Regions from separate parts of the Ningiella algicola genome, predicted to be linked through region 2. Evidence: predicted binding sites of a transcription regulator. Region 2 holds the regulator's gene; each other region holds the start of a gene.
The links. The regulator ArgR, encoded in region 2, controls arginine synthesis, uptake and breakdown. The targets are predictions, from matches to a motif close to ANTGAATANNTATTCANT.
Positions count from the first base shown of each region.

Region 1: gltB (glutamate synthase large subunit) is a predicted target of ArgR. The motif match lies at 3,447-3,464, and genes of this name have one in related genera.
Region 3: PN836_RS04590 (citrate synthase) is a predicted target of ArgR. The motif match lies at 4,556-4,573, and genes of this name have one in related genera.

Region 1 is NZ_CP171821.2:3,939,347-3,950,201, forward strand. Features, by position in the region: gene gltB (glutamate synthase large subunit) at 1-3,260, opposite strand, end outside; gene arcB (aerobic respiration two-component sensor histidine kinase ArcB) at 3,827-6,187, shown strand; gene mgtE (magnesium transporter) at 6,201-7,559, opposite strand; gene PN836_RS17125 (HPr family phosphocarrier protein) at 7,604-7,903, opposite strand; gene rapZ (RNase adapter RapZ) at 7,924-8,817, opposite strand; gene ptsN (PTS IIA-like nitrogen regulatory protein PtsN) at 8,896-9,339, opposite strand; gene hpf (ribosome hibernation promoting factor) at 9,352-9,639, opposite strand; gene PN836_RS17145 (RNA polymerase factor sigma-54) at 9,663-10,855, opposite strand, start outside.
Region 2 is NZ_CP171821.2:4,347,298-4,358,152, reverse strand. Features, by position in the region: gene PN836_RS19005 (FKBP-type peptidyl-prolyl cis-trans isomerase) at 15-638, opposite strand; gene ppc (phosphoenolpyruvate carboxylase) at 967-3,615, shown strand; gene PN836_RS18995 (RNA methyltransferase) at 3,668-4,189, shown strand; gene mdh (malate dehydrogenase) at 4,257-5,195, opposite strand; gene argR (transcriptional regulator ArgR) at 5,485-5,949, shown strand; gene rsmI (16S rRNA (cytidine(1402)-2'-O)-methyltransferase) at 5,960-6,802, opposite strand; gene PN836_RS18975 (penicillin-binding protein activator) at 6,952-9,072, shown strand; gene PN836_RS18970 (YraN family protein) at 9,073-9,429, shown strand; gene PN836_RS18965 (phosphoheptose isomerase) at 9,453-10,049, shown strand; gene PN836_RS18960 (BON domain-containing protein) at 10,053-10,622, shown strand; gene PN836_RS18955 (ClpXP protease specificity-enhancing factor) at 10,675-10,855, opposite strand, start outside.
Region 3 is NZ_CP171821.2:1,020,510-1,031,364, forward strand. Features, by position in the region: gene PN836_RS04565 (2-oxoglutarate dehydrogenase E1 component) at 1-758, opposite strand, end outside; gene PN836_RS04570 (succinate dehydrogenase iron-sulfur subunit) at 968-1,678, opposite strand; gene sdhA (succinate dehydrogenase flavoprotein subunit) at 1,692-3,464, opposite strand; gene sdhD (succinate dehydrogenase, hydrophobic membrane anchor protein) at 3,468-3,815, opposite strand; gene sdhC (succinate dehydrogenase, cytochrome b556 subunit) at 3,809-4,198, opposite strand; gene PN836_RS04590 (citrate synthase) at 4,776-6,053, shown strand; gene PN836_RS04595 (DUF3429 domain-containing protein) at 6,128-6,544, shown strand; gene PN836_RS04600 (glycosyl hydrolase family 28-related protein) at 6,549-8,228, opposite strand; gene PN836_RS04605 (hypothetical protein) at 8,314-8,472, opposite strand; gene PN836_RS04610 (phosphomannomutase CpsG) at 8,735-10,183, opposite strand; gene PN836_RS04615 (pirin family protein) at 10,330-10,855, opposite strand, start outside.

The DNA of each region.
Region 1 (10,855 bases), 410 kb from region 2:
CCTAAAATGCCAGCTTTGACAACATCAAGGCCGGTTTTCAAACCGCCGTCGGTTTGCACTCGCACTTTATGTCTCAAGCCGTTTTCGACAAGCGCTTGTTGCGTTTCTGCCAGTCCTAGTTCAAATGGGCTGCCAGCATACTTAACTGAGGTCAATGGACTTGCACCGGTGCCGCCGTCGTAACCAGATACTGTGATAAGGTCGGCATAGGCTTTTGCCACACCCGTTGCAATAGTACCTACACCAGGTTCAGATACCAATTTCACTGAAATCAGCGCCTCAGGATTGACTTGTTTTAAATCGAAAATTAGCTGCGCCAAGTCTTCAATTGAATAAATATCGTGATGTGGAGGAGGCGAAATCAAAGTCACGCCAGGCACTGAAAAGCGAAGCTCTGCAATATACTTATTGACTTTATCGCCTGGTAATTGACCACCCTCTCCAGGTTTAGCGCCTTGTGCCACTTTGATTTGGATAACGTTTGCATTGACTAGATAATGCGGCGTCACGCCAAACCTACCAGAGGCGACCTGTTTGATTTTGGAGTTTTTCTCTGTGTTAAATCGCTTTGGATCTTCTCCGCCTTCACCGGAATTTGATTGACCACCAAGTCGATTCATTGCAATGGCTAAGGCTTCATGCGCTTCAGGGCTCAGTGCGCCGATAGACATAGCGGCGGTATCAAAGCGAGGATAAAGCTTTTCAGCTGCCTCGACTTCTTCAATATCAATTGGATTGTCGGAAACTTTCAACTGCATAAGGTCGCGAAGGTGACTTGGATTTCTGCCGTTTACCAAAGATGAAAAGCGTTGATAGTGTGCATACTCACCGCTGACAACAGCATCTTGTAGGGTTTTCACCACATCTGGGTTATAAGCATGGTATTCGCCGCCATGCACAAACTTAAGTAATCCGCCATGAGATATACTCTTACGTTTTAGCCAAGCGATTCTGGCAGCGTTGATCAAATCTTGCTCAAAATCTTCAAAACTTGCGCCTTGAAGACGGCTGGGAACGCCTTTAAAACAAAGCTCGGTCACGTCATCACTAATGCCTACTGCTTCAAACAGTTTTGAACTGCGATAACTTGCAACAGTGCTAATTCCCATTTTGGACATAATTTTGAAAAGGCCTTTGTTGATGCCTTTTCTATAATTTAAAATCGCGTTCATAGGCGATATATCGAGATCTTTGTGGTCAACCATTTGCTCGATAGTCTCGTAGGCCAAGAATGGGTAAATCGCAGTAGCGCCCAAGCCAATTAAGACTGCAAAATGATGGGGGTCGCGCGCAGATGCTGTTTCAATCACAATGTTTGCATCGCATCGAAGTTGTTTTTCGACTAAACGGCGCTGCACAGCACCTACTGCCATTGCTGCTGGAATAGGGAGCTTGTCCTTTGCAATATGACGGTCGCTTAAAATGACAAATGCAGCGTTATTGTCTTTTACCGCTCGCTCAGTTTCGTCACAAATACGGACAATCGCATCTTCGAGTCCTTCATCTAGATGGTAGTTGATATCAATTTGTTCGTAATGGTAATACTTTGAATCGTACTCTTTGAGCTGTTTAAGATCCGTGTACACCAACACCGGAGAATCAAACAGTACTCGATGTGCATAACCACTGGTCTCGTTGAAGACATTTTGCTCACGACCAATACAGGTAGCAAGTGACATGACATGGTTCTCGCGCAGTGAATCTATAGGTGGATTGGTGACCTGAGCAAACTGCTGTCTGAAATAATCGTAAACCGTTCTTAGTTTTGATGACATTACCGCCATTGGGGTGTCGTCACCCATTGACCCGACGGCTTCTTGCCCGTCTTTCGCAAGCACTTTAATCACCTGCTGCATTTCTTCGTAGCTGTAATTAAAGAGCTTATGAAAGGTTGCCATTTGATCGTCACTGAATACACGATTACCAATTTCAGAGGCATCAACCTGCTCAATTGGCGCAAGCCGTTTAATGTGGGACGTAATCCAGTCGGCATAAGGATGGCGAGTTTTTAAATCTTCATCAATTTCATTTGAGCGCCAGATTTTTCCGGTATGCGTATCTACCGCTAGCATCTCACCTGGGCCAACGCGTCCTTTTTCAAGCACGTCTTCTTGTTTGTAGTCCCAAATTCCAATTTCGGACGCTAAGGTAATAAACCCATCTTTTGTGATCACGTATCGTGCTGGGCGAAGGCCATTTCTATCCAAGTTACATGCAACATGACGACCGTTTGTCATCACAATGCCGGCTGGCCCGTCCCAAGGTTCCATATGCATGGAGTTAAATTCGTAGAAGGCTCTTAAGTTTGGATCCATCGTTTTATTATTTTGATAAGCCGGTGGTACTAACAAACGCATCGCCCTGAATAAATCCATACCGCCTGCCAAAAATAGCTCTAGCATGTTATCCAAGGAACTAGAGTCAGAGCCTGTGGTATTTACAAACGGCGCCGCATCGCGAAGATCGGGAATAAGCGGGGTAGCAAATTTACTGGTGCGAGCGATGGCCCAATCACGATTACCTTTGATGGTGTTAATTTCACCGTTGTGCGCTAAAAACCGAAAGGGTTGCGCTAAAGGCCATTTCGGTAAGGTATTGGTTGAAAAGCGTTGATGGAATACACAAATAGAAGACTGCATATCGGGATCGGCGAGGTCATGGTAAAAGGCAGGTAAATCGCGCGGCATCACCAACCCTTTGTAAATCGTTACAAAGGTTGATAGACAGGCAATATAAAAATCTTCATCGTCCATCAAACGTTTTTCGGCGCGACGTCTTGCGACGTAAAGTCTGCGTTCTAAGTCGGGTAGTGACCATCCGCTGGGGGCATTGACAAAAATTTGTTCAATTTGAGGCACGCCCGTTTTAGCTAAATCGCCTAATATGTCGTTGCTTGTAGGTACTTCGCGCCATCCGACCACACTCAGTGTTTCTTTCTCTAGCTCTTGGTTAAGAACGTCGCGCGCGGCGCTGGCTTTAATCGGATCTTGATTGAGGAATATCATGCCAACGGCATAGTTTTTGTTCAGCGTCCACGATTTGTCATGCGCGACCTTGCGAAAAAAAGTGTCCGGTTTTTGTAGAAGTAGGCCACAGCCGTCCCCGGTTTTTCCGTCCGAAGCAACGCCCCCTCTATGCTGCATTCTATCGAGGCCTTCGATGGCGGTTTGCACTAGGCGGTGACTGGAGTCTCCTTGGGTATGGGCAATTAGTCCAAATCCGCAGTTGTCTTTCGAGTCGCTTACATTATATAAGGCCATTGTCCTAAACTCCTTCACATGCTTCATATCGCGCTAATCGCGAAAACGAAACGTGTTTTAATATGCGCAAATCTATATTGTTTGGATCGAGCTTAAACTACCGATACTTTTGTTGTTGTGTGATTCGCAGTGTTGTGTCTCTATTTCATAGCTATAATAATTGTCATAGCAGTCCCGCATGAGCATATGGAATTTTTATGCAATATTGCCATTGCATATGCGTTTTAATTGGCGGGTCAATGAAAGTACCTAGATCTGCTCATAAAATCAATCATCACTGATAATAATTAGCTCATTCATGAGAGTTATAATAGTTAAATTATTGATTTTTAAATTATTTTACTTTTCCCAAAAATATTTTTCCGTTGTAAAAGGTCGTTAACACGCAAAAAGTAGCTTGAATTCAACGCTTTATATTCAGCTTGATTCATCACCATAAAAAATGAAAATTGCCAGCCTTATAACGAATAATTATTCTATCTGCATTGTTGAAGTCTGAAGTCGCGCTACCCTGCAATTTGAATTCTTGGTACGATGCACTCAAGGCTTCTTCCCAATCAATATATATGCAATTTAAAACACCATCCGATTCATGGGCGATTAAGTTTGCCCAATTCGTTGATAAGGTCGGCACGTTTAAAGTGAGCGTGCTTTTTGTGCTGTTTACATTAATGTTCACTCTGCTCGGCTCATATGTGGTGAGAGCCAGTATGGGTAGTGATATTGAGGTTGATGATTTTATAGGCGCTTTGGTACTAACACTGATTAGCGCGCCATGGGTCCTGTACTTTTTTAGTGAACTTATCAAGCACCTAGAACATTCTAGAATTAGCTTAGAAGAAGCCGTTTCGCAATTAGAACGCCTGCGAAGACACGACGTCATTCTTAATCGAGAGCTTCAAAATAACATTCGTCAGCTCAACTATGAAATTGAGCAACGCAAAAATGCCCAGCTAGAGCGTGAAAAAATGTTTTCCGAACTAGAGCGCCAAATCAAAGAAAAGTCAGAGCAAGAGATGCAGGCTCGTCGCTTATCTACTCTCACGCGCTCCATCATCGATGCTTCACCAGATCTCATTTACTATCGCAACGAGGAAGGTAAGTTCGCCGGTTGCAACAAAGTTGCAGAAGAGCTTGTCGGTAAAACAGAAGAAGAATTGCTTGGACTCACGCCTCATCAAGTCTACGATGAGGAACTTGCGCGGCAAGTTGCGGCATCAGATCATGAAGTGCTTGAGCGAAATGCCTCCATTACTGAGGAGCTGTGGCTAAAATTCGCAGATGGTCGAAAACGCTTTTTTGAAATGCAAAAAGTCCCGTTTTACGACAGTGACGGTCATCGTTTAGGTCTGTTGGCCTTCGGGCGAGATATGACTGAGCGTAAGCAGTCTCAAGTTGCCATTGAACAAGCCAGTAAAGACAAAACAAAGTTCATAGCGACTATTTCCCATGAACTACGAACTCCGCTTAATGGGATTGTTGGTTTAAGTCGAATGCTTCGCGACACCAAGCTAGACAAAGAGCAATACGAATGGGTAAGCACTATTTATGCTAGTGCGATTACGCTTGGCAACATATTCAATGACATTATCGACTTAGACAAGCTCGATAGAGACAAGGTCGAAATACAGTTAAAAACCGTATCAACCACCGCTTTTGTAAATGAAATCGCCAGCATTATTCGCCTACTAGCAGAAGATAAAAATCTCAAGTTCAATTACGATATTGTAGAGCCTGTGCCAGCGGCTTTTGAGGCAGATGGAACACGTCTTCGTCAGGTTTTATGGAACATGTTGTTTAATGCTGTCAAGTTCACGCCAAAAGGCTCTGTCTCGCTAACCATGTCGGCGAGCAATACCAGTACAACTAGTGCAGAAATTCACTTTACCATCGTTGATACGGGCATCGGGATTGCCAAGGCCGAGCTCGACAAGATTTTTGCGATGTACTATCAAGTCCAGCGCGATGACCATAAATTTGCTACCGGCACTGGCATTGGCCTCGCCATCTGTAAGCAAATGGTAGATAAAATGGGCGGCAATATAAAAGTGAATAGTGAAGTAAACAAAGGCACATGTTTCGAAATCACCTTGCCGGTTAAAGTGTCAGAAGAGCGTGCTGTTTTAGAGGAGTTACAAGTCACTGGCCTGAATATTCTGTTAGTTGAAGATATTGAACTTAATGTCATGGTAGCTAAAGCATTGCTTGAAAAGCTCGGTCAAAAAGTGTCGGTCGCAATGACGGGGCAAGCGGCTATCGACATGATTCGAGAACAAACCTTCGATTTGATTCTGCTGGATATTCAGTTGCCAGATATGAATGGCTTTGATGTTGCAAGAACGGTACTTGAGGAAGATTTGGTGCTGCAGACTCCAATCGTAGCGTTGACTGCAAACGTGATTAAAAAGCGTGAAGAGTACTTGCAAAACGGTATGGACGACGTGATTGCGAAGCCAATTAAAAAAAGCAGAGTGATTAAAGTATTTAACGAACTGTTCGCAGGCAGCGATTCTGATCCGGTCACTTTGGTTCAAGACAAAGAGGACAAAGTCAAGATTCAAACAGAGGCGCCCGTTGTGCTTGATGCTGAATTGCTCAACATGCTAGTCGATACCATTGGCGATGCTATGGTGAAAACGAGTCTTGGTGTTTTTCAGGATAAGATCCCCGAATACGTTGAGATAATGAAGGTCGCATTGACTGCCCATGACAAGGATGAAGTGTGCTCGCAAGCACATAAAATAAAGGGAGCGGCCGGATCTGTTGGGTTATCCCGAGTGCAGGCGTCGGCAAACCTTATCCAGCAAGGTGATCATCCCGCATGGTGGGAAAATGTGCACGATTGGATGGAGCAATTGGAGATGGCTTTAGAACAAGATGTTCCTGCGCTTGAGCAATGGCTTTCTGAAAACGAAATAGATGACTAGCTTTAAGACCTTCTTAAAGCAAAAACAGGGTTGCGCTGCCCAAGAAAGCAAATATTCCAACTACGTCGGTTATAGTGGTGAGAATAACGCTGCCTGCAAGCGCCGGATCGATTTTCAGCTTTTTCATAATGATTGGCAAGGTTGCGCCTGCTAACCCTGCTGCAATCATATTCATCATCATGGCAAACGCAATGACGCCGCCCAGCATATAATCTTGTTTCCAGATGGCAATAACGCCGGCGATAAGGATTGCCCATATCATGCCGTTGAAAAATCCGATAGCAAGTTCTTTTCGCACCAGCCATAGGGAATTGCTGGCTGTTACGTGACCAAGCGCCATGCCGCGGATAACCAAAGTAAGGGTCTGATTGCCTGCGACTCCGCCCATGCTCGGTACGATGGTGTTCAATATTGCAAGAACGGCCAACTGACTTAAGGTAGATTCAAACATGTCGCTAACTGCTGCGGCGAGCAGGGCAGTGATTAAGTTCACACCCAACCAGACGCTTCGCCTTCGAGTACTTTGCCCTACAGGTGCGAAGGTATCCTCTTCATCATCAAGCCCCGCCATACTCATCATAGAGTGCTCAGCGTCTTCACGAATAATATCCACCACATCATCAATAGTGATTCGACCCACAAGCTTATTGTCGGCATCTACCACTGGCGCAGAGAGCCAGTTGTAACGTTCAAACATACTTGCGACTTCATTGTCGGGCATATCATCATGAATAGCCTTTGGCTCGTCGTCCATGATCTGAGCAACAGAAACATCTGAATTTGACGTTAGCAAACTGGAAAGTGATACGGTGCCAATGAGCACATCTTGGCGGTTGACGACATACAGTGTATCGGTGTTTTCAGGAAGTTCGGTTTTCAGGCGCAAGTACCGAAGCACTACATCAATATCGACATCAGGCCGCAAGGTCACCGTATCGGTGTTCATAATGAAACCGGCAGTCTCCTCACCATACGACAGTGCCTTTTCTGCTCGGTGTCTGTCTTGCGTATCCATTGATTTTAAGATGCTTTGCAGTACATCATCGGGTAGCGTACTTAGCGTTTCGGCTAAGTCATCGGTATCCATTTCCTCAAGTGCATCAACCACATTTGAGGGCACCATTTTGGCAATAATACCGTTACGGACGTCTTCAGAAAGCTCTTCAAGTACATCACCATGAAAATCTGCGTCGAGTAAACGCCATAGCTCGTCGCGGGTTTTCGTGGGTGAAGATTCTAGCAGTAAGGCAACATCTGAAGCAGGTAAATCAAGCAGCATTCGCCTGACGCGGACATAAGCGCCAGCGCCAAAGGAACGGTTGATTGACTCTAAACGCAGTTGCGTTGTAGATAATTCTGCTGTTTCAGACATGAGCTCTCCGCAGATGTGGACCTATTTTCCCAAGTTGGGGCGTATTATTCTTGCTCGTCGAATTTATTTTGTATAAGTGCGCAAATCGCTCGCATCGCCTCATGCGCATCACAACCGCTACATGTCACATTAACGGTTTTTCCCTGCCCGCTCTCAAGCATCATCAGCGCAAGGACACTGTCTGCAGGCGCGCTATTGTCTCCTTGGGTGAGTTCAATACTGGCTTTAAACTGATTGGCTAACTGAACCAATTTAGTTGCCGCTCTGGCATGCAGCCCAAGTTTGTTGACGATGGTTATTGAACGCGACAACGTTTGTGAACCTTCATTTGCACCATCACTCATCTTAAAGCGTCACTCTTTTATTATTGCTCAGAGCTTTCTTTGGCATCATTTTTTTGTTCTGTTGGTTTATGTAGTTTTAGTTCTCGATGTTTCACTTGTACATCACCATGTGTGGCCTTGAAGGTTTCAGATAGTGATTGCGCAACAAATACACTTCGATGCTGGCCACCTGTGCACCCTATAGCAATGGTAACATAACTTCGGTTGTTTCTTTCAAGATGAGGCAGCCAAGTCGTTATTAGGTTTTGTACTTGCCATATGAACTTCATCACCAGCGGTTGACCTGCTAAAAAAACCTCTACAGGGCTGTCGAGCCCGGTTAAAGGGCGTAGGTCAGGGTCCCAGTGGGGATTTGGTAAAAAGCGCACATCAAACACATAGTCAGCATCTTTGGGTAAACCATATTTAAAACCAAAGGACTCAAACAAGATAACTAAATCAGTGCTTTTTTTGCCCAGAACACGTTCTCGAATCAATTCTGCTAAATCATGTACAGAGAGTTGATCGGTATTGATGGTTAAGTCAGCTTTTTCTGCCACGGGGATCAGTATTTCGCGTTCGGCGTTGATAGCATCGGTAAGCGAATTAGACAATTTAAATAAAGGGTGTAGCCTGCGCGTTTCGCTGTATCGTTTTATTAATACGTCATCACTTGCGTCTAAAAATATGATCGTAATATCCCAAAATTCGGGCAGATATGCCAAAATCTCGGATATTTCCTGCTCTGCTTTTGGCATGTTCCTCACGTCTATGCTCACAGCAACCAATTCGTGTTCGTCAGCTAGGGCATGAGTTAAGGTAGGCAGCAGATTTACGGGAATATTGTCAACACAGTAGTAGCTTAAGTCTTCCAGTGCACGAAGCGCAATGGATTTGCCCGAGCCGGAACGACCGCTAATAATTAAAAGCTTCACAACTTACTCCTATGGGCACGCACAAACAGCGTATGAAACAGAGTTTAGAAAGCTTTAAGCTTAATGACCCAACGTGAACTAGGCAAGCGCACTGACGATTTCTTTTTTATCCTCTGCCTTTCTGATGGCTTTGACGATATCTTTGTCGCTGAGTTTTCTGGCAATGCCTGATAGGGCTTTAAGGTGTGTATCGGCTTCTTCGCTTGGTACCAATATCGCGAAGAAAATATCAACAGGTTTGTTGTCAATTGCGTCAAACTCTATGGGTTCGTCGCTGGTGACAATAATCGCCATAATCTGGTTGATGCCATCGATGCGACCATGCGGAATAGCAATGCCGTTGCCGATGCCAGTGCTCCCCATTTTTTCCCTGCTAAGCAAACTGCTCAATACTTCACTTTGGTTTAATCTGGGATTCTGTTTGACAGCAATTTCACTGATGACTTCAAAGATACGTTTTTTGCTATGACAGTCGACCGAACACTGTGTTCGGTCGAGTGAGATAATGTCGCTGATTATCATAGGTAGGAAGGCTCAATGTCGTCTTAATTTCTCTTTGTGCTTAATTACTTGCCGGTCAAGCTTATCAATAAGAGAATCGATGGCCGCGTACATATCGGTGTGTTCAGAATTTGCGAATACCTCTCCGCCATTGAGATGCACAGTGGCTTCTGCTTTTTGATTCAGTTTTTCAACATTCAAAATAACGTGCACGTTGTTGATATGATCGAAGTGTCGCTCTAGCTTTTCAAATTTTGTATCCACGTAAGTTCGCAATGAATCGGTAATTTCCACGTGATGACCGGTAAGATTAATTTGCATATGCTAGGTCCTCTTTTTGCTGTCTATATAAGACTCTTTCTTTGGTTGGATGGGGGAATGTTTAACGATTCCCGATATTTTGCAATGGTTCGCCGAGCAACCTGAATGCCTTGTTCAGCGAGCATTTGTGCAATTTTACTATCACTTAATGGCTTGCTTGTTGGCTCTACCGCAACCAGCTTCTTAATTAAGGCTCTAATTGCAGTAGAAGAACAATTTTCGCCTGATTCGGTTGCCACATGTGAAGAAAAGAAATACTTTAATTCAAATATACCGCGAGGCGTATGCATATATTTTTGCGTGGTTACGCGGGAAATAGTTGATTCATGCATATCCACCATTTCGGCTACGTCATTAAGCACCATAGGCACCATTTTCTCAGGGCCTTTTTCAAAAAACTCTCGCTGCCGTGACACAATACAATGAGAGACTTTGAGTAAAGTCTCGTTGCGGCTCTCTAAGCTTTTGATAAACCATTTTGCTTCTTGTAAATGTGACTTAATAAACTGAGAATCGTTCGGGTTTTTTGTTGTTTTTCCTAAGCTCGCATAGGTTTCGTTTACTGAAAGTGCAGGCAATGCATCGTTATTTAATTCGACCGTCCAAACACCGTTCTTTTTGTATACATTCACGTCAGGAATGACATATTCAGGCTCCTTCGCGGAGATTGCACTGCCTGGGCGAGGATTGAGCGTTTTTAGTAAGCGCATCACCTCTCGAAGGTCGTCCTCTTTGAGCTTCGTTTTTCGCATTAGCGTGCGATAGTCTTTACTCGCTAGCAAATCGGAGTATTCATTGATAATCGCTTTCGCTTCGTCTAACCAAGGCGTGTCTTTATCGAATTGCGCTAGCTGGACGCTGAGACACTCTTGCACAGAGCGAGCTCCTGCGCCTAGGGGATCAAACATTTGCACACGTTTGAGTACACATTCGACTTCGTCAAGCTCAACTTCTTCGTTGTCAATGCTTTCTAAAATATCTTCACTGCTGGTGGTCAGATATCCCGACTCATCAATCGAGTCAATAATTGCGATGGCAATAGAGCGGTCGATTTCTGAAAAGTGCGTGAGTTCCACTTGCCACATGAGGTGATCTTGAATGCTATCCGACGTTTCCCCTTGAAACACATAATCATCATCAGGATTAGTGCCCACCATTTTAATGGGCGCAGAGCTTGAGCCCAAATATTCCTCCCAAGAGCTATCAAGGGGTAGGT
Region 2 (10,855 bases):
TTTAAAAGCAGACTTTACGAGACGACTTCTAACAGCTCTATATCAAATACTAAGGTTGAGAATGGGCCAATCGCACCACCTGCACCTTGCTCACCGTAGGCTAAATCGTGTGGAATAAACAAACGCCATTTATCACCAACATTCATGAGTTGAAGCGCTTCTGTCCAACCTTTTATTACGCCGCCCACTGGAAACTCAGCCGGTTGACCGCGCTCATAGCTGCTGTCGAATACGGTTCCGTCAATCAAGGTTCCGTGATAATGGGTTTTTACAGTAGATGAAGCATCTGGCGTTACATCAGATTCACCTTTATTAACCACCTCATATTGCAAGCCCGATGCAGTTACTATTACTTCATCACGCTTGGCGTTATCGGCTAAAAACGCTTCTCCTTGCTCCACCACTTCTGCAAACTTATCTTGCTTTGCCGCTTGCAGACGCTGGTGGATTTCGTTAAACGCGACGCGAAGTTCATCGTTACTCACTGCCGGTTCCGATTTATCAAAACCATCTTTAATGCCCTGCGCAACAATATCAAGCGATAGTCCATCGAAAGGATTGCTCGCTAATTGCTCACCCATCTGATACCCAATACCATAACTTGCTTGCTGTTCTACACCTGTAATCTTATCTGACACAACATCTCCAAAATAATGAAGCCTTTCAATCAACATTAGCATTTGAATGTGAATTCAAAACTGGGATAAAAAGGCGCTTAAGCGACTGCTTCGCTTATGAATAAAATGAGGCGCTAAAACTATCACAGTAATGTGCGAATTAATACATGTCAGTGTCGCTTCATGAGCCATTAATCCTATGCTGCATGCATGTGGGTGCATAAATTTCCACAAGAGATTCATAATTATTTATAATAGCAAATTCAATTTGCACCATAGACTTCGCATGTGCATCTGCGTATGTTGTGGTTCGAGATAATAATGGATATATATTGAGGAATATGCCTACATGAGCAACGTGCATGACGCTAAAGAAACTCTTGCTTCGCAATTAAAAGAGACAATCAAGTACTTAGGCGCAACCCTTGGTGAGACCATTGAAGCCGAACTGGGGAGCGAATGGCTGGCTCGCATCGAGCAAGTACGACACGACGGTCGTCATTCCTCGCAAGGAGAGGTGCAAAGTAGCGAGCGCCTTGCTAAGACAATTGCCCAAATGGACAATCAATCATTGCTTACGGTGGGTCGCGCCTTTGCGCAATTTCTCAATTTGGCCAATATTGCCGAGCAAGAGTTCAATAGCAAAGCGCTTGAGGGCGAATCTTTATTAAGCTACTTTTCCGAACTGCTTGATAGCAACGGAGTGACAAAGGATGCAGAAAAGAAAACTCAAATTCTGCAGGCCATTAACAAGCTAAATATTGACTTAGTGCTAACTGCGCATCCGACTGAAGTGACCAGACGCACGCTTATTCATAAACACCGCGCGCTAGCCTCTCAACTTCAAAAGTTACACAACCCCGGTATATCCGAAGTTGAACAACGCAAGACTAAAGCAAGAATTGCCGACCTGATTGCCCAAGCCTGGCATACAGAAGAAATTCGCTCTGTGCGCCCTACGCCAGTAGATGAAGCCCGGTGGGGATACTCTGTAATTGAAAGCTCATTATGGGAAGCTGTGCCTGACTTTTTACGCGATCTTGACGACCTGCTAGATGCAAAGTTCGACACCCAGCTACCCCTCGACGCGAAACCTGTGCAGTTTAGTTCTTGGATGGGCGGTGATCGAGATGGCAACCCTTTCGTTACTTCAAGCGTCACTGAAGAAGTGTTGCTCAGAGCCCGCCGCCGCGCCGCAAAGCTTTTTTTAAACGATATGAATGACCTATACGTCGAACTGTCGATGAATGACTGCAATGGGCCTATGCGAGAGGCTGTGGGAGATGTCAAAGAACCCTATCGCGAACTGCTTAAGCCGCTGGTTAAAAAACTAGAAATCACCCGCGAAGGCAGAGCACCGCTAGAACAGTGGATGCAGACGAATGATGAGTTACTCAGTCCACTTATTTTGTGTTACGAGTCGCTGATAGAGTGCGGTATGAAAGTCATTGCAAATGGCGCTCTGCTTGACACTATCCGGCGCGCACATGTCTTTGGCATGCACCTGCTCAAATTAGATATCAGGCAAGATTCAGGCAGACACGCGGATGTGTTTAGTGAGTTGACTCGCTATTTAGGCTTAGGTGATTACAATCAATGGTCAGAAAAAGATAAGCAAGCCTTTTTACTTCGAGAGTTAGCATCGCGGCGCCCGCTAATACCGATGCAGTGGCAACCAAGTGAGGAAGTACAAGAAGTCCTAGATACTTGCAAAGTGATTTCAAATCACGGCAAAGAAGGCTTCGGCATCTACATTATATCAATGGCGAGTGAGCCCTCAGACGTTTTGGCTGTGCAGCTTCTACTGAAAGAAAGCGGTGTTGACTGGCCGATGCCCGTTGCCCCCCTGTTTGAAACCTTGGACGACCTTAATCATTCACCTGCGGTAATGCAGTCTTTGTTAAACATTGACTGGTATCGCGGATATATAAGCGGTCAGCAATACGTGATGATTGGCTACTCCGACTCAGCCAAAGATGCAGGCTCACTCGCGGCAGGATGGGCGCAGTACAGCTCGCAAGAAGCACTGGTTAAAATTGCAAAAGAGCAAGACATCAAACTCACCTTATTCCACGGTCGCGGCGGCACCATCGGTCGCGGTGGATTACCAGCAAAAGCGGCTATACACTCCCAGCCACCAGGATCACTGGCAGGTGGCTTTAGGGTGACCGAGCAAGGCGAAACGATTCGCTACAAATTTGGTATGCCGCAACTGGCAAAACGCAGCTTATCCTTGTATGCGTCAGCGGTTGTGGAGGCTATTACCTCACCACCACCAGAGCCAAAGCAGCGCTGGCGAGAGCTGATATCGCAGATGGCAGAGCAAGGTTGCGACAATTATCGTAAAACAGTGCGGCACGACAAAGAATTTGTGCCTTATTTCAGAGTTGCCACGCCTGAGCAAGAATTGGGTAAACTACCCTTGGGAAGTCGGCCTGCTAAACGAAAGCCAAGCGGCGGCATTGAAAGCTTGCGAGCTATTCCGTGGATCTTCGCGTGGGCGCAAACTCGTTTAGTTTTGCCCTCATGGCTCGGCGTGATGCGGGCAGTGGAATCCCTAAACACGCCAGATAATCAAGCCGATGTGCAAGAAATGATTGAGCAGTGGCCGTTTTTCGCATCACGTTTGTCTATGCTCGACATGGTGTTTAAAAAAGCTGACCCTGCTATTAGCGAAGCCTACGACAAACGCCTCGTACCTGATAACTTAGCTCATTTTGGCGAAGCTTTGCGAGAAGAACTGAAAGAAAGCATGGATTCGTTGCTTAAAATTACGGGGCATGACTACATGATGGAAGACGATCCGCTAGGTCGAAATTCCATGAACATTCGAGCGGGATACTTGCAGCCTTTACACTATTTGCAAATTGAACTCTTAGATCGCATTCGAAAATCAGAAGCGTCTGAAAGTGATGCGGATGATGATATTCGCGCATTAAATAGTGCGATGATGGTAGCGATAACCGGCATAGCCGTTGGTATACGCAACACCGGCTAAGCCTTGTCATTTGCCAGTATGGGAATGCATAAGAGAGTTGTAATAAAAATGGATGTTAATTTTGAACAATGACTCAACGCACGAGCCAGGGCTAGTGAGTATTGGCTTAGTGAACCCAAAATCCGCATCAAATGTCGCGTCAATATTGCGAGCCGGGGGATGTTACGGCATATCGTCAGTATTTTATACCGGACAGCGCTTTCGTCGAGCTAAAGACTTCAATCAAGATACTAAGGGAGTAAGGTTTAAAATCCCGACTATTGGCGTAGATGACTTATTCGAGTTTATGCCTCATGGCGCTACGCCTGTTGCAGTCGAAATTTCGGAACAGGCGCAACCGCTTCCCGAATTTGAGCACCCTGACAACGCATACTACATACTGGGACCTGAAGACGGTTCAATACCGTTGAAGGTAGTTAAGCAATGCTCTCATATAGTGTACGTACCCACCTTCACCAGCATGAACCTGGCCGCGACCGCAAATGTACTGCTATATGACAGGCTGGCTAAACGAGGATATGTGCATTCCAAAGCGTTTATTCGCAAAAGCCGAGACAACAATAATAGATTATAAAAAAGCCACTGCGTCACAGATACGCAGTGACTTTTTAAATGATAGAGCGATAAAGCAAATCGTCAGATTAACCTTTGACGAAGTCCACACCTAACTGAATATCGCCGCGCAGGCCATCTAGCATGTCGTTTTTGGCTTGCTCTTCAAAGGCGCTTAAATCGCCGTAAGGTAGGATTTCTTCAACACCGTTTTTGCCTAATCTCACTGGGTGCGCAAAAAATGCAGCATCTTCTGAGCCATCCACTTGTACGTAGGTATACTCGGTTACTGCTTCACCCTGCATGGCTTTAACTAGCGATAAGCAAAAACGCGCCGCTGCTTGTCCCATAGACAAGGTAGCAGAACCACCGCCAGCTTTCGCCTCAACCACCTCGGTGCCTGCATTTTGAATACGTTTCGTCAGACTTTCTACTTCGTCATCGCTAAAGCTCACGCCTTCAACTTGTGAAAGCAATGGCAAAATCGTGGTACCTGAATGTCCGCCAATAACAGGAACGTGGACATCTGAGATGCTCTTTACTTTCAGTTCAGCAACAAAGGTTTCTGAACGAATAACATCAAGCGTGGTTACGCCAAATAACTTGTTCTTATCGTAAACGCCTTTCGCTTTAAGCGTTTCAGCCGCAATCGCAACCGTGGTGTTCACCGGGTTTGTGATAACGCCAATGCACGCATTTGGACAGTTATCAGCACAGGCTTCGATCAGATTTTTAACGATGCCTGCATTGATATTAAATAAATCTGAGCGATCCATACCTGGTTTTCTTGGCACGCCAGCAGGGATTAAAACGATATCACAAGCACTTAGCGCATCTGCTAAATCATCTTTGCCGTAACCTTTTACTCTAACATCAGTAGGTATATGGCTAAGGTCCACTGCAACGCCTGGAACAACTGGGGCTACATCATATAAAGATAGCTCAGAACCTGCTGGTAACTGAGTTTTGAGTAGTAATGACAGTGCTTGCCCAATTCCGCCTGCGGCGCCTAATACGGCTACTTTCATGTTTTATCTCCTGTGTGAGCTTATGATCTTGGTGCACCTGTATGCATGCACTGACTTAAATTCGTGCGTGAGAATAATCTATATGAGGTGTTATCTCAATGACACAATGGTCTGATAAAAATTATTTAACCTCAACTCGGGATAAGAAATCGGAAATGTTAAAGCGTGTTATCTTATTCAAGCTTGGAGCCTGTTGATCTTATTGCGCAAATCAAGTCTCCAGCCTATCATTAGTACGTTTATTTTTAGGTAATCCATTCCTTAAGCAAAGTATAACGAGCAGCCAAGCATGACAAGCAGCAAACAAGATGAATTAGTAAAGGCATTCAAAGAGATACTTAATACTGAAAGCTATGGCTCTCAGGGCGAAATTGTAAGCGCATTAAAAAACCTAGGCTTTGACAATATCAGTCAGTCTAAAGTAAGTCGTATGTTGAGTAAGTTCGGTGCCGTGAGAACGCGCGATGCTCGCGGCGATATGGTCTATTGCCTTCCACCTGAGTTGGGCATGCCCACTGCTAAAAGCCCAGTCAAACAGCTTGTTTTGGATATTGTGCATAACAACGTCATGGTCATTATCCGCACCAGTCCGGGCGCCGCACAGCTTATCGCTCGATTACTCGACTCGTTAAGTCATACTGATGGCGTGCTGGGCACGATAGCTGGTGACGATACGATTTTTATCGCGCCAGCTGACATTAACGATATCGATGATCTTAGGCAGCGTGTACAGGACTTATTCGACAGTGTTTAAGTGTCCTTGTTTAAGACTCTTTTGCCTTAAGGGCAAACTCATACAGCTGTTTTTTATTTACCTTGTAGTGTTTTGACACCACCGCCGCGGCTCGTTTTGGCGGGAGCAGAGACCCTAGCTCATCCAGCAGGGCAATTGCTTCAATAGGCAAGTCTTCGTCCTTTTCTTTCGCTAGATGCAACATCAACACAAACTCTCCTTTTTCATGCGCACTTTCAAGATTTAAATAATCCAAAAGCGTTTGTGCACTGCCTGAGATATACGTCTCAAAGGTTTTGCTTATTTCTTTTGCTAATACAAAATGACATGAGGCCGGAAGAACGCGCATGCACATGTCAACCGTCGCTTTGATTCGTCTTGGCGCTTCATAAAACACAGCCGTATGATGAGTATACGCGGCATGCTCAAGCACATTTTGCTTTGCTTGTTGCTTAACCGGCAAAAAGCCAAAAAACGTAAAAACATCTGTGGGTAAACCTGAAGCGCTTAGCGCTGTAGTCAGCGCACACGGGCCTGGCAATGCAATCACCTTAATGTCCTCTCGTCTGCACGCTGCTACAAAGGTAAATCCAGGATCGCTTATTAAGGGTGTGCCCGCATCGCTGATTAACGCAACAGATGTGCCGCTCAATAGCTTTTCAATTAAAAGTGCGCTGCGAGCACTCTCGTTATGAGTATGCAGACTTATTGTGCGCGTTGTTATGTTATAGTGATGCAATAGCCGAGCAGAGTGACGCGTATCCTCAGCAGCGATTAAATCAACATCGGTTAATACACCCAGAGCACGATGGCTAATATCAGATAGATTTCCGATGGGCGTTGGCACAATATACAAACATGCTTGCTCTGGCATTTTATCGCTCTAGATTGAATGATGATGATATTCTACATGACCTGAAGTACAGAATCTGGCTTGTTCACTAGAATTTTTATCACAGCGCGATACACTAGAGCGTGTTTAGTGCATAGAGTAGACTAAGTGGAAGCATGAATAAGGACAATATGAATACAGCCCCAATGCACATTTATCCCCTTTTCGGTGCCGTTTCACTCATGTTGCTTTTAAGCGGATGTGCTAGTCAGAAAACAAGCTCTGTTAGTCAAAAGCCAAAAGATCCTATCAAGATCGAGCAAGCAAGTGAGCAAGAGACTTTTGACTTTGACTCAATAGTCGAACGCTATAGGCGCGAGCAAAACATTAGTTCCCTGCTGAGTCAATTGACTACTCTGGCCCAAGATTTTGCCAATCAAGGCGACTGCTTATCTGCAAATGCCATTGTAAAGAACACATTAAATTTAGCGCCTGAGGCATTGTCAAACCCCGCTGGTTATACAGGCTTAAATGACGCTCGTGAAGCTGAAAATATAGCAACCCTGCATATTATTCGAAGCGAATGTGCCATAGCTGAGTATTTCGGTCTGTCGGGTAAGGGCATTAGTGCGCAAAGCATTGCAAACACATCCGATGTTAAGGCCTCTGCAATCGCCTTAACAGAAGCTCGTCTATTGCTGCTACGACGCTTAAGTACTCTAACTCGGAATACATTCGATTCATCAGTCATATCTGAGGGCCTTATTCAACGCTTGAATTTTATCAATAGTGTTGAGAAAGGACTCGCAGGCGCACATCGCGAAGCCCTCAGTCTTGCTCTTCAATCTCTTGGTGATGACGACACACGAAATAAAGATAGCTGGGAGTGGCTGTTTGAAACATTCTCTCGACTTTCGGCACCCGAGCGACGCGAAATTATCAATAACGCAGGTGCAAATGCACAAGTCTTGTTTTCTTTTAATGCCATGATAAGTACGGTGGAGAATCCAGATTTAAGCAAGTCTCAGCGTATTGAGCAACTCTCAAACATCGTCGCAGAAACGCGCATACAAGATGACTATGTGCCGATATCTATTCAAGAGTTTCTCGACCAAAACATGCTTACACAGGAAAAAATTGCGGTTCTCCTCCCGCTATCAGGACGTCTCGAAAATCAGGGAGAGGCCATAAAACAAGGCATTCTTGCCAGTTATTTCACTCAACTAGATCGCAGCACCAAAGCGTCCCAAAGGAGGGGGCGTTTCAATAATCAACAAGCGCCTAATATAAGCTTCATCGATACCGGTTCATTTCAAGATTTACCAGCCCAAATCACTGCCGAGGCTTTGAGCGAATATTCTCACATCATCGGGCCGCTATTGAAAAGCCATGTAGAGCAAATTCAAAGCTTAACATCAAAGTCTGTTGCAAGAATTAGTCGCGAGCAAATGATTGGAAACCCTTTATCAAACCTTGCGCCTGACGTCACCAGTCCTTCATATCCTGCGATTTTGTATCTTAACGAAGTATCTGAACCAGAATCGGGTGTAGAGGGGATCTATTTTGCCCTTTCGCCAGAGCAAGAAGCACAACAGCTAGTGGAAAAAATGTTACGTGCAAACATTCGCCACCCCGTTTTAATTCAAGATAGTTCCAGCGTGACGCAGCGAATGACAGACGCATTCGTCAAAGCCTGGGAGGTTGCACAAAATGGTAGGGCTGAATCGGCGCCTAGTATTGTGGAATACACTGACAACAAAGCAATGCGTGTCGGCATTACATCTGCCTTGAACGTGCTGCAAAGTCAGCAACGCATTAATCAACTGTCTAATTTGGTCAATGAAGAAGTGTACAGCGTAACAAGAAATCGCAGAGACGTTGACGCATTTGTGATTTTTGCGAGACCCAATGAAGTAGAACTCATCAATCCCATTATTGAAAGCAGTATGAGCTTGTTCACCGACAAACAGATCCCCGTATATGCAACCTCTTTTAGCTACAACCACAAGCAAAATAAAAACACACTACGCGATCTCAGAAACCTCGTCTTTGTAGATATGCCTTTTGTGCTTCCAATGGGCCGTGAAAGTCAACTTGCATCAGAAATTGACAGCTTGTTCAACGAGCCCTCTAGCACCTTCTTACGCCTTTTTGCCTTTGGTTATGACGCCATGAGCCTCAGCACTGATGCAACGCGAATGCGTATTTTCGGGCAGGTTGAATCACAAGGGCTGTCAGGAACACTGAAGGTCAACAGAAATGGACTCGTGCTGCGAGAACTGAAGGTGAGAGAAATTCAAGCAGGGGGATAGATGCCAATTAAGCAATGGATTGCTAGTGAAACCGGTGCGAAAGCCGAACAAGTGGCAAAAGGATATTTGATTGATCAGGGGCTTGGCTTTATTACTGAGAATTTTCGCTGCAAAGCGGGCGAAATTGATTTAATTTTCAAGGATATGCAACAATTTGTCTTTGTAGAAGTCAAATATCGCGAAACCGATTCTCATGGCAGTGCCGCCCATATGTTTACGCGCGCAAAACGGCGTAAACTTGAGCGAGCAATCATGTGCTATTTGCAGGCACTTGATTTAAACTTACACCATACTTCTTTGAGAATAGACCTCATCGCAATCGATAAACAAAATATCAATTGGATACAAAACGTGTAGACAGCAATAGGAGTGACACATCCGTGCTAGATAATATTAAGAAGAACTTCACGCAAAGCATTCAAACAAAAATCGCGGCGGCTGAACAGTTGCCGGAGCCAATTGCAAAAGCGGCTCAGATGATGATAGATGCACTCATTCAAGGCAATAAGATCCTGACCTGCGGAAACGGCGGCTCAGCTGGCGATGCCCAACACTTTTCATCAGAGTTGCTTAATCGTTATGAACGCGATCGACCACCTTTGCCAGCGATTGCCCTGACCACCGATTCTTCAACGCTAACTTCGATAGCAAATGACTTTTCCTATGATGAAGTCTTTTCCAAACAAGTCAAAGCGCTCGGTCAACCGGGCGACATTTTATTGGCAATATCAACCAGTGGAAATTCACCAAATGTGATCAGTGCTATGCAGGCCGCTTTATCCAGAGACATGACCATTGTTGCTCTCACTGGAAAAGACGGTGGTGAGATGGCAGGCTTAATTGGTGAGAACGATGTGGAAATTCGCGTGCCCTCCTCACGAACAGCACGAATTCAAGAGGTGCATCTGCTCGTTATCCATAATTTGTGCGAGTCTATCGACAACGCGCTATTCCCAATCACTGACAGCGAGGGCTGACGTATGTTTAAACACCTAGTGCTGCTGGTGCTGTGCATTCATCTTAGCGGTTGTGTGTCTGTCGTGGCAGTGGGCGCTGCCGGCACTGCCGCTGTGTCAGCCAGCGACCGAAGAACAGTCGGTACACAGATTGATGATAAGACCACAGAAGCCCGCGTAAATGCCGCAGTAAATGACGTAGTTGCGATTGATGACAATGCAGCTATCAGTGTGCATGTTTACAATGGCCAAGTGTTATTAACCGGCCAAGCAAAGATACAACAGATCATCGACGCAGCGTCGCGCGCTGCAGCAAGCGTTGCCAACGTGAATAAGGTACATAATCAGGTTCGCCTAGGCAGTCCTATCCCTGCCACAGCGACTATGAACGATATTTGGCTAGGCACCAAGATTAGAACACTAATGACAGCTGAAGAGAAAGTGCCATTGTTAAAACTTGATCTTATTGTTGAAGATAGCGAAGTATTCATTATGGGACAGCTAACTAAAAGCGAAGCGACGGCCGCAGTGGACATTGCTCGCAACGTGCAAGGCGTTTCGAAAGTAGTAAGGGTGATGGAGCTACTGAATTAAGTCGATCCGGTAAGCGTGACTAAATTAGCGTATTGACTGAAGACGAACACGACTATTTTATGACACGCAAGCTGGCTTTTTTGCCTTTATTCGGCGTTGGTGAGGGGCTAGGAGGTTTCGGAGGTTCATCATCACCCATGGTTTCTGCAGTAAACACGGTTCCAGCGCCGTTCTCTTTTGCATAAATCGCGCTCACCGCAAAGCAGGGAAATTGCACTAACATCGGTTGGCCA
Region 3 (10,855 bases), 1.4 Mb from region 2:
TCGGTAATTAATCCTTTGAGCATAGGAATGAGTGAGTCACCGCCCTCTAGTGAGAACCGTTTGGCACCCGTAAACTTAGAACCAAGATATTTCTCCATGCCGTCTGCGGCAATGAGGCCTTTGAGGATTTTGATCTTTTCATCGCGGTCAATCAGTGGCTTCGCTTCAACTGACTCAATGCGCTGCTGTAGCCAACGCTTTTGCTCGGTGTCAGTGATGTGCATGTATTCAGAGCCGATGGATCCGCAGTAAGTGCGATTAAGTGACTTGAACAAATCCCCTAATTTCATCTTTTCTGCATCTACGGCATATGAGCCCAAATTAAACATGGTCTCAAAATCGCTATCGCTTAGATTATGGTGGGAAAGCTCAAGATCGCGCACTCGCGCTTGCTGCCACAAACCTAGCGGATCAAGATTAGCGTGTTGATGACCGCGAAAACGATAAGCATTAATTAACTGAAGTACTTTGACCTGACGCTCATCACTTGGCGCATCCGCTTGCACAGCGCTGCTATTGCCTGCCCTTGCCGCAGGTCCCAGAGCTGCCATTTTTTTAAAGTCTTCACGAATAGATGAGTGCTTGGTTTCCACAGACACACCGTCTATTGTAGGGAGCTCATCAAAGATTGATTTCCAGGTATCAGGAACATTTTGTGGATTGTCGAGGTACGCTTCATAAAGTTCTTCAACGTACGCAGCATTGCCGCCTGCCATGTGGGAAGAATCCCACCATGCTTTCATCACGCTATTTTGCATTTTTTAGCCTTGCTCTCAGAAGTTAAGCATATTGTATTCTAAGTAAATTTCTTTTTAAATCGCCTAACACCATAGTGTTAAGGTATTTTCAAAAAAACTGCCCTTTTATACCCATTTCGTCTCGTTCCGTCGAATTTATGCAATAAAAAAGCCACTTTCAGTCAGTGGCTTTTATGTTTTGCTTTAAAATAATTTAGTCTTTGAAAAATTTATACCGCCCTTTGCAACAGCATAGACTTAATCTGACCAATCGCTTTTGTCGGATTAAGGCCCTTTGGACATACACTTACGCAATTCATGATGCCATGACAACGAAACACACTAAACGCATCGTCAAGGTCATTTAAGCGCTCGTCAGTTGCAGTATCGCGGCTGTCAATTAAGAATCGGTATGCGTGCAATAAGCCTGCTGGACCAATAAACTTATCTGGATTCCACCAGAATGACGGGCACGATGTCGAGCAACACGCGCAAAGAATACACTCGTATAAACCATCTAACTTTGCTCTTTCTTCAGGGCTTTGCAGATGCTCGCGTGCTGGCGGTTGCTTCTCGTCATTGATCAAAAAGGGCTTTATTTTTTCGTATTGCGTATAAAATTGGCTCATATCGACGACTAAATCCCTCACCACTGGCAAACCCGGCAATGGTCGAACGACAATTTTGCCTTTGCCTAGGGCCGACAATGGAGTGATACACGCCAAGCCATTTTTACCGTTCATGTTCATGCCATCAGAGCCGCAGACACCTTCTCGGCATGAACGGCGAAAAGACAAAGACGGATCTTCTTCTTTCAAGGCAATCAATGCGTCAAGCACCATCATGTCTTGGCCTTCTTCGACTTCTAATTGATAGTCCTGCATGCGAGGTGCATCGTCCACCTCTGGGTTGTAACGATATATTGAAAAAGTTAGTTGCATTGCACTGCTCCTATTAATACGAACGCACTTTGGGAGGGAAAGCTTCCCTCAGCTTCGGTGCCATGTTTACGTCACGCTTTCTCATTGTCTCTGACTCTGGCAAATACACAGAGTGACATAACCAGTTCTCATCATCGCGTTCAGTAAAGTCAAAACGGCTGTGTGCCCCTCGGCTTTCTGTTCTAAAGTTTGCTGCAACAGCCGTGCTATAAGCTGTTTCCATGAGGTTATCAAGCTCTAAACACTCTATGCGCTGAGTATTAAAATCGCTGCTTTTGTCGTCAAGCTTAGCATGCTGCAAGCGCTCGCGAATTTCCTTGAGCTCTTTTAAGCCCTCTGCCATTGCATCCCCTTCTCTAAATACAGAGAAGTTAAGCTGCATGCACTTTTGCATATCTTTTTTGATTTGCACCGGATCTTCACCTTTGCCTTTTTCAGACGACTCCCAGCGATTAAAGCGCGCCATGGCTGCATCGATATCGGAATCAGATGCATCGGACTTGATATCAATCTCGTCAAGGCTTTTACCGAGGTGTAGACCGGTTGCTCTACCGAATACGACCAAATCAAGTAAGGAATTACCGCCTAGACGATTTGCACCGTGTACTGATACACAAGCAATTTCACCACATGCGAACAGACCATCCATTTGCGACTCATTGCCGTCGCTATCAACAGTAATCACCTGACCGTCAACATTGGTCGGAATCCCACCCATCATATAATGGCAGGTTGGAATAACAGGAATCGGCTCTTTCACCGGGTCAACGTGAGCGAATGTTCGTGATAGCTCTAGAATGCCAGGCAAACGAGATTCAAGAACGTCTTTGCCTAAGTGATCTAGCTTCAGTTTAATGTGCGTACCCCATGGGCCTTCGCAGCCACGACCCTCTCGTATCTCAGTCATCATTGAGCGTGCAACAACATCTCGTCCGGCCAAATCTTTTGCGTTTGGCGCATATCGTTCCATGAAGCGTTCACCGTCTTTATTAAGAAGATATCCGCCCTCTCCTCGACAGCCCTCAGTCACGAGCGTTCCCGCGCCTGCAATACCGGTAGGGTGGAATTGCCACATTTCCATGTCTTGCGCTGGCGCACCAGCTCGTAAGGCCATACCAACGCCGTCGCCAGTGTTTATGTGCGCATTTGTCGTTGAGGCATAAATACGACCTGCGCCACCGGTCGCTAAAACGACTGCTTTTGATTTGAAATAAACCAGCTCACCGGTTTCGATATCAATTGCGGTACAACCAACAACTTGACCGTGCTGGTTTTTAACCAAATCAAGCGCATACCATTCGCTAAAGACTTTTGTTTTGTTCTTGACGTTTTGTTGATAAAGCAAGTGAAGAAGCGCGTGCCCCGTTCTATCAGCCGCTGCAGCCGTGCGAGCTGCTTGTTCACCGCCAAAGTTTCTTGACTGGCCACCAAACGGTCGCTGATATACTTTTCCGTTTTCAAATCGTGAAAATGGCAGCCCCATGTTTTCCATCTCTATGATGGCTTCTGGGCCTGTCTTACACATATACTCAATGGCTTCCTGGTCACCGATGTAATCAGAGCCCTTAACCGTGTCGTACATATGCCATTCCCAATTATCTTCATGGGAATTACCCAGCGCAACAGTAATACCACCTTGAGCAGACACTGTATGTGAACGAGTTGGAAAAACTTTTGAGAGGAGCGCACACGAGCGTCCCGATTCTGAAATTTGCAGTGCTGCACGCATTCCGGCGCCGCCGGCACCTATTACAACTGCATCAAATTCATGTACTGGTAACGTCATACTTTATACACCCCACAATACAAATAAACCAACTGCAACATAAGCAATGGCGATTAAATTTAAGACGAACTGAAGTACGATTCGAACTTTGTGCGCTTTGACGTAATCAGTTAATACTTGCCATAAGCCAATACGCACGTGCATCCAGATTGCGATTAAAGTCACAAGCGTGAATGCTTTCATATATATACTGTCGAATAAACCTTTCCAGATATCAAAGGTGACCACGGGTGTGGAAACAAAAAAGTACACCATAAAGATTGAGAAGGCAGAGATAATTGCCGCAGAGGCTCGCAAGGTCACCCAATCTTGAATACCGTTGCGTTTCATAGATGCTTGATTAGTTACCATAATACCACTCCCAAAATGACGGTCACGACAATCCAAAGGCCTATCGAGACATTTGCACTCGTGGCACCTGATTTAAGTTCTTCCCAATATCCCATGTCCATAATGACGTGGCGCACCCCGCCTATGAAATGATAAGAAAGAGCCGATAGCGTGCCCAGCGCTATGATATAACCGAATACACCATCTAGGAGACTTACAACTAATTCAAACCCTTCCTTTGAATTGAGTGATGTTGCCCATGCCCACACGACAAACAGCAATGCAAAAAACATTGCCACGCCGGTGACACGATGAAGGATAGAAGCTTTGCCCGCAGAGGGGAGCTTAATGGTTGTCAGATCAAGATTAACTGGTCTTTGTTTTTTTACGCTTCGTTTATTCACGATAAAACGCCCGTTGTTGTTTTCCTATTGATAACACAGAGCCGAGGCCTTTGTGTATGCAACTTTGGTTGTGTGTGCTTGCAGTTTCGTGCAATCGTAATGTTAACTATATGTGAATGTGACTTTATAAAGTTATTAATAAATAACCCTTTAAATTCAGTGGCTTTGGAATATATCAATCCGCCTGTGCAATAGCAATCAATTGTTGGTGTTTGGACTTAGCCTCGTAAACTTTTCTTTATACAAAAATTAGCATCACAAAAATGCCGATTAAAGACGCACCCTAAACGAAAGTGGTATAGATATTTTTTCATTCAGCGACCAAACTTAGGTCAATATCGACAAGACAGAATAGATATTGAGCAAATATGCATTAAAATTGACTTAATCATCAATGAAGATAAGATATCGACCGATTTTGCCTAACGTTTTCTTATTGCTAAGACAGCTTGGTTCACATTGCAAACAACATAGATATTTCCAGCAACAGTAAAGATATGTCCAATTTATCACCTAATGTGAACGAATTGCGCGTTTATTCCGTTTAATCGGAAACCTCAACTTAGGAGAGTATTTCATGTCAGATAAATCAGCCACCTTGAAGGCAGGGGATGTTGAAGTAGAACTACCCATTTTAAAAGGTTCTGAAGGTCATCCAGTGATCGATGTTCGTAGTTTGGGTGCTAGCGGTTATTTTACCTTCGATCCGGGCTTCATGGCGACTGGTTCTTGCGAATCTGCCATTACCTTTATTGACGGTGGAAAAGGCGTACTGCTGCATCGCGGGTTTTCAATAGAAGACCTCGCTCGTGATTCAGATTACTTAGAAGTTTGCCACATGCTTTTACATGGTGATCAACCCAGCAAAGCGGAATATGAAGATTTCAAGGAAACCATAACTCGTCACACAATGGTGCATGAACAGTTAAATATGTTCTTCCATGGCTTTAGAAATGACGCGCACCCTATGGCAATGTTATGTGGAACGGTTGGCGCACTGTCATCTTTCTATCATAGTGACTTAGATGTGGGCGACCCTGACCAGCGTATGCGCTCTGCACACCGTCTGATTGCTAAAATGCCTACCCTTGTTGCGATGTGTTACAAATACAACGTGGGCCAGCCTTTTGTATATCCCCGTAATGATTTGAGCTATGCTGCAAACTTTCTGAACATGATGTTCTCTGTTCCAGCAGAAGACTATAAAATAAGCAAAGCAGTAGAGCGTGCTATGGACAGAATTTTCATATTGCACGCGGACCATGAGCAAAATGCATCAACGTCCACGGTTCGCTTAGCAGGCTCATCGGGTGCAAACCCATACGCATGCATAGCAGCGGGAGTGGCATCGTTGTGGGGGCCTGCTCACGGCGGCGCAAATGAAGCTTGCTTGAACATGTTAGAAGAAATTGGTTCAGTTGACCGCATTCCAGAGTTTATTGAGCGAGCGAAAGACAAAAGCGATCCATTTAGACTGATGGGCTTCGGTCACCGTGTATATAAAAACTATGACCCACGCGCAACAGTCATGCGTGAAAGCTGTCATGAAGTACTGCAAGAGCTCAACGTTGACAATCCGCTGCTTGACGTAGCAATGGAGCTAGAAAGAATCGCATTGAGTGACCCATATTTCGCTGAGAAAAAGCTCTTCCCTAACGTTGATTTTTATTCTGGAATTGTTTTGAGCGCCATTGGTATACCAACCAACATGTTTACATGTATCTTCGCATTAGCGCGAACCGTTGGGTGGATCTCACACTGGAATGAGATGTTGAGCCAGCCCGGTCAAAAAATTGGGCGTCCTCGTCAGCTATATACCGGTCATAGCAAACGCGAATATACCCCTGTAAAATAAGTTATAGTGCACGAGAATAAGGCGCGTATATCGCGCCTTTTTTCAATCTACTATAAAAATCATCAGGAAAAGATATGCAAAGTGCAGCAACTCGACTCGGCTATGCAGGCTTACTTCCATTTATCGGTATTCCTGTGCTTATTATCACCGGCAAAATCCATTACTTTGACGGATATACATACTTTGTTCAGTATTCAGCAATTATTCTGTCTTTTTTTGGTGGAGTCCATTGGCTTGACGCGCTGCAAAACCGACGTAAAAACCACCAGCTTTATGTGGCAATGTTACCCAGCATAGTTGCATGGGCATCGCTTATTCTTTTTGAAGGCTACATCTTGTTCAGCGTGCTTTCTTTGGCCTATATAAGCATTCTTGTCTACGACAAATATGTGTTAGCGCTTGAAAAAGACATACTCATTCCCTATACCTTCATGCGCACGGTTTTAACAACGGTTGTGGTGATTAGCCACCTCTTCATGGCTTCGATTTAAACGATTATCTGAGACGCAAAGACAACTGGTAATCATACAGCGAAGGGATATGCGCGATGCGCTTATTCAGGCTCTCTACGTAAGGAGCGGGTATATATTCAAGACTCAATTCGCGGTTCCCAGACAAACCAACAATCCGCGCATCGGGCCCTTCAGCAATCCCTTCAACGTGCAAAGGCATATCCCCAGGAGCACCACTTTCGACGATTAAGCGTAGATTCCATGCGGTGTTAAATCGTCCATGCCCCGGTTGCCAATACCCTGCCCCAGAACCAAAAAAAACGGGGTAGCTGGCTCTCTTATCGCCCTCTACTGCATCTAGGTATAAGGTAATATTGTCGAATAAATTTTGATGATTGGCGCCAGCATGTTGATCCAAGACCGGTACATTGTATCCTTCAGAGTCTTTAAACACGCTGCGCGTCGATTGTGTATTGAAGCTGAAGGTATGGATCACAGGATTGAACACTTTCACTCCCTGTACCAACACGTTATGCACATTACCAAGATGCACCGCATAGTGAGCTGCCCGATCTCCTAAGGAGTGTATGTCGCTTATGGTCACGTTAGCGCTGTCGTAGCTGATGATGCCCGCATCGGCATTCACGAAGGACAGGTTACGTATCCAACTATCGGCAATTCCAGTAATGTGAACACCGTTATAACCAGGTTCGATGTGATGCCCAAAATAAGGTTGTTCTGGAAACTCAAAACTAAAGCCTTCCAATCCAATATTCTCTAATGGTGACCAATTTTTTATGGCAACCGGAAGCTGCTCATTAACATCATGTAGAAGCGTATCAGCGATGGTTAGCGTGTTTTGCTTTACTTCAACAATCTGCGTTCGCTGCTTAACCAAGGGGCGTTCTGGTGATGTCCAATGTCGGGAGCCGATGGGCACTGAAGTATTGTTATACAATGACTTTACCAAGGCGCCATTCTCTCCTTGGCGATTATGCCAAAGTACTTCTATTCGTTGACCCACTTTAAATGACTCTGAATTTGATACGCTAATCAGCCTTTCACCTTGCTTACCTTTAAGTCCTGTAGCAAGGTCAGGCTCTGCTGGAGTATCGTATTCATCCAAATAGGCATAACCTCTATGATTTTCCGGTCCTATCCAAATAAATCCACCTGTCCATGAATACTCAGAATAGAGACGGTCAATATTGGTGTCAGTCTCTCTTTGCTGCTTATTGTACTTCTTTAAATATTTTCGCAGCTCCGACAAATTACCCTCGTCATCCACCATGCTCAACGGCCGCGGAAAATACAGGGTAGTGCCAAATTTGCCCCGTCCTGCACCCTGCATCACAAAGTTGCTTCGCGTGATATAAATATATTCTGAGATAATAAATCGCCCTTGAGGAAAGCGCAGTATCACATTTCCGTCTATCTCATTGGCTGCCTCAATGGCTTTTATTATCGCATCGCTATCGTCCACTGCGTCATTTGCAATAGCACCATACTCAGTCACATCAACTAATGTCCCGTTCACATTGGGCAGTGGTTCAATACCAAATTTGTAACCAGCATATGAAAAATCGGGAAGATAATGCTCTTCAGCGGATAAAATCTTAGGCAAGTCAGAAGCATGGCTAGAAGAGACAGCTATCACGGATATAAAAAGCAAGCCTATAGAATGCAGTAGCACTTGCTCAAGAGGGCTGGAAAATAATTTCATTTATGACTGCTTATTATTGATTTTGACTCGTTGTGATTAATGTATACGGTTTAGCCAAATCAATCAATACGGGCAATAAAAGCGCTCAATCCGCCTGCAATAACTGCGATTGAGATAACTTGCGCGCTATAGGCAACAAACGATGTATTCGCAGCTCAGTATCTGAAGTACCAAAGTACACCATTACCATTTGGTTTTTAGGTGAAATATACAAGCCTTGACCAGAGTAGCCACCTTTGAACATATCTCCGTCTTCCCAGATTAAGTCCCACAGTCAACTGCTATGTAAAGGCGTCACCATCAAATGAGCAATTTAGCCTCTCAAGCCTGTTTTCTGAGAGAGATAGGTCTTCTTGCGCGCAAAGCGGCAATGACAAAGAGCTAAGTAAAATGGTGTTAAACAGTAGTTTTAAGCGCATATCAGGTGGCAATATTCAGTCGAGAGCAGAGAAAAATAATTCATAAGCCCGCTCGATACAACAGGCTTAAGCAAATTTGTTACATGCTTACTCTAGAATATAAGATGCTAGCTCTTTTGTTTTTGCCTGCATGAGCGCGATATCACCTTTGGATTCAACGTTAAGTCTTATCACAGGCTCAGTATTAGATTTTCTTAAGTTGAAACGCCATGTACCAAATTCCATCCCAATACCGTCGGTTTTATCAACAAGCTGTGCCTCAGGCTCGTAGCGTTGGATGATGCGCTTTATCGTTTGCCCGGCATCGGTCACGGTGTAATTAATTTCACCAGACGATGGGTACAATGCGATACGTTCTTTTACCAATTCCGACAAAGGCTTGCCCGAGGTACATAGTAATTCGGCCACTAATAGCCAAGGGATCATGCCAGAGTCACAATATGCAAAATCGCGGAAGTAATGATGAGCACTCATTTCTCCGCCATACACCGCATCTTCTTTTCGCATGCGCTCTTTGATAAAGGCATGTCCAGTTTTTGATTTGATGGGCTTACCACCGGCGTTATTCACAATATCTTCGGTGTTCCAAAACACGCGAGGGTCATAAATGATGCTCGCGCCCTTTTCTTTGGTTAAAAAGGCCTGAGCCAATAAGCCTACAATGTAATAGCCTTCAATAAACTCCCCTTTTTCATCAAATAGGAAGCAGCGGTCAAAGTCGCCATCCCATGCAATGCCCATATCAGCACCATGTGCAAGGACAGCATCGCCCGTATCAGCGCGATTTTCAGGCAGCAAAGGATTAGGGATGCCATTAGGGAAGTTACCGTCTGCAGTATGATGCACTTTGATAAATTCAATCGGTATATTTTGATGCGCAAACAAAAGCTCAAGCGCATCGATGATATGGCCTGCAGCACCATTTCCTGAGTTTACTACCAGCTTTAAAGACTTAAATTTTCTTAAGTTCACGTACTCACAAAGATGCAAAATGTAATCATTGACACAACTTACGCGCTCATAAGCCTTCGACTCCAGTAAGTTGAGGTCTTTCACGCTCGACTCACCACTTAAAAACGCGTCTTGTGATACCGTTTCGCCATAAGATGCCAATCGCGCGTTAATGTCATCGTCATCATAAGATTGCGCAAGATCTCTGATCGCATGTAAACCGCTATCGCCGCTTATAGGAACAGAGCCCGCTTTCACTAGCTTCATGCCGTTATAATTGATTGGATTATGGCTTGCTGTTACTTCAATGCCACCATCCACGCCCAAGTGTTTCGTAGCGAAATATATTTCTTCGGTCCCCGCCATGCCTAAATCATACACTTTAGCACCGCCATCAATGAGTCCGGCGCTTAATGCGAGCTTTAATGGCCTTGCGGTATGACGAACATCTGAACCTACCACCACTGATTTTGCTTTCAGGTAGGAGGCGAACGCTCGCCCTACCCGATATGCGACATTTTCATCTAACTGTTTGATGAGTTCGCCACGAATGTCGTAGGCTTTAAAACACGTAATTTTTTCCATAGCTACTTAGTATCGCCTTTATAAGACTCATTGTTGAGGATGAGTATACTAAGCAACACCAAGACAATGTTCAATCAAATCGAGCGCTCGATATTGAAAACTCAGAATGACTTAGAACATTGCCCCATATTCCCGCGTTGAATCCCTTACGCTAGCATACCGTTCTGATAATCTTGGATTGCCTGCTCAATTTCAGCTTGGGTGTTCATCACAAACGGGCCATATTGCACCACCGGCTCATCAATGGGAGTGCCGCTCACAAATATCGCTTTGCTCTGAGTGCTCTCATATGACGTATGTAGCGCTTCAAGCAAAAGTTCATCGCCCATTTTAAGGACGCCAAGCTCACCTTTTTGGAGCGTTAAGTCACCGACTGTTAACGAGCCCTCGTATACGTAAATAAAACCTGCGTGTGTTTTATCAACGTCTAAGCGCAAAGAGGATCTTTTCGATAAGTGCAAGTCGAAAAACTGTGGCGATATCGCGGTAGTTTTGACAGGTCCTTCAACACCCTTAAACTTACCTGATAGTACCCTTACTTTAGCCCCTTCAAAGCTTATTTCAGGGATCTCGGCACTTGGGATATCTTGATACCCTGGTGGCGACATTTTCTCAGACGCAGGCAGATTTACCCACAGTTGAAAACCGCGCATCCTACCGTGAGTTTGTTGA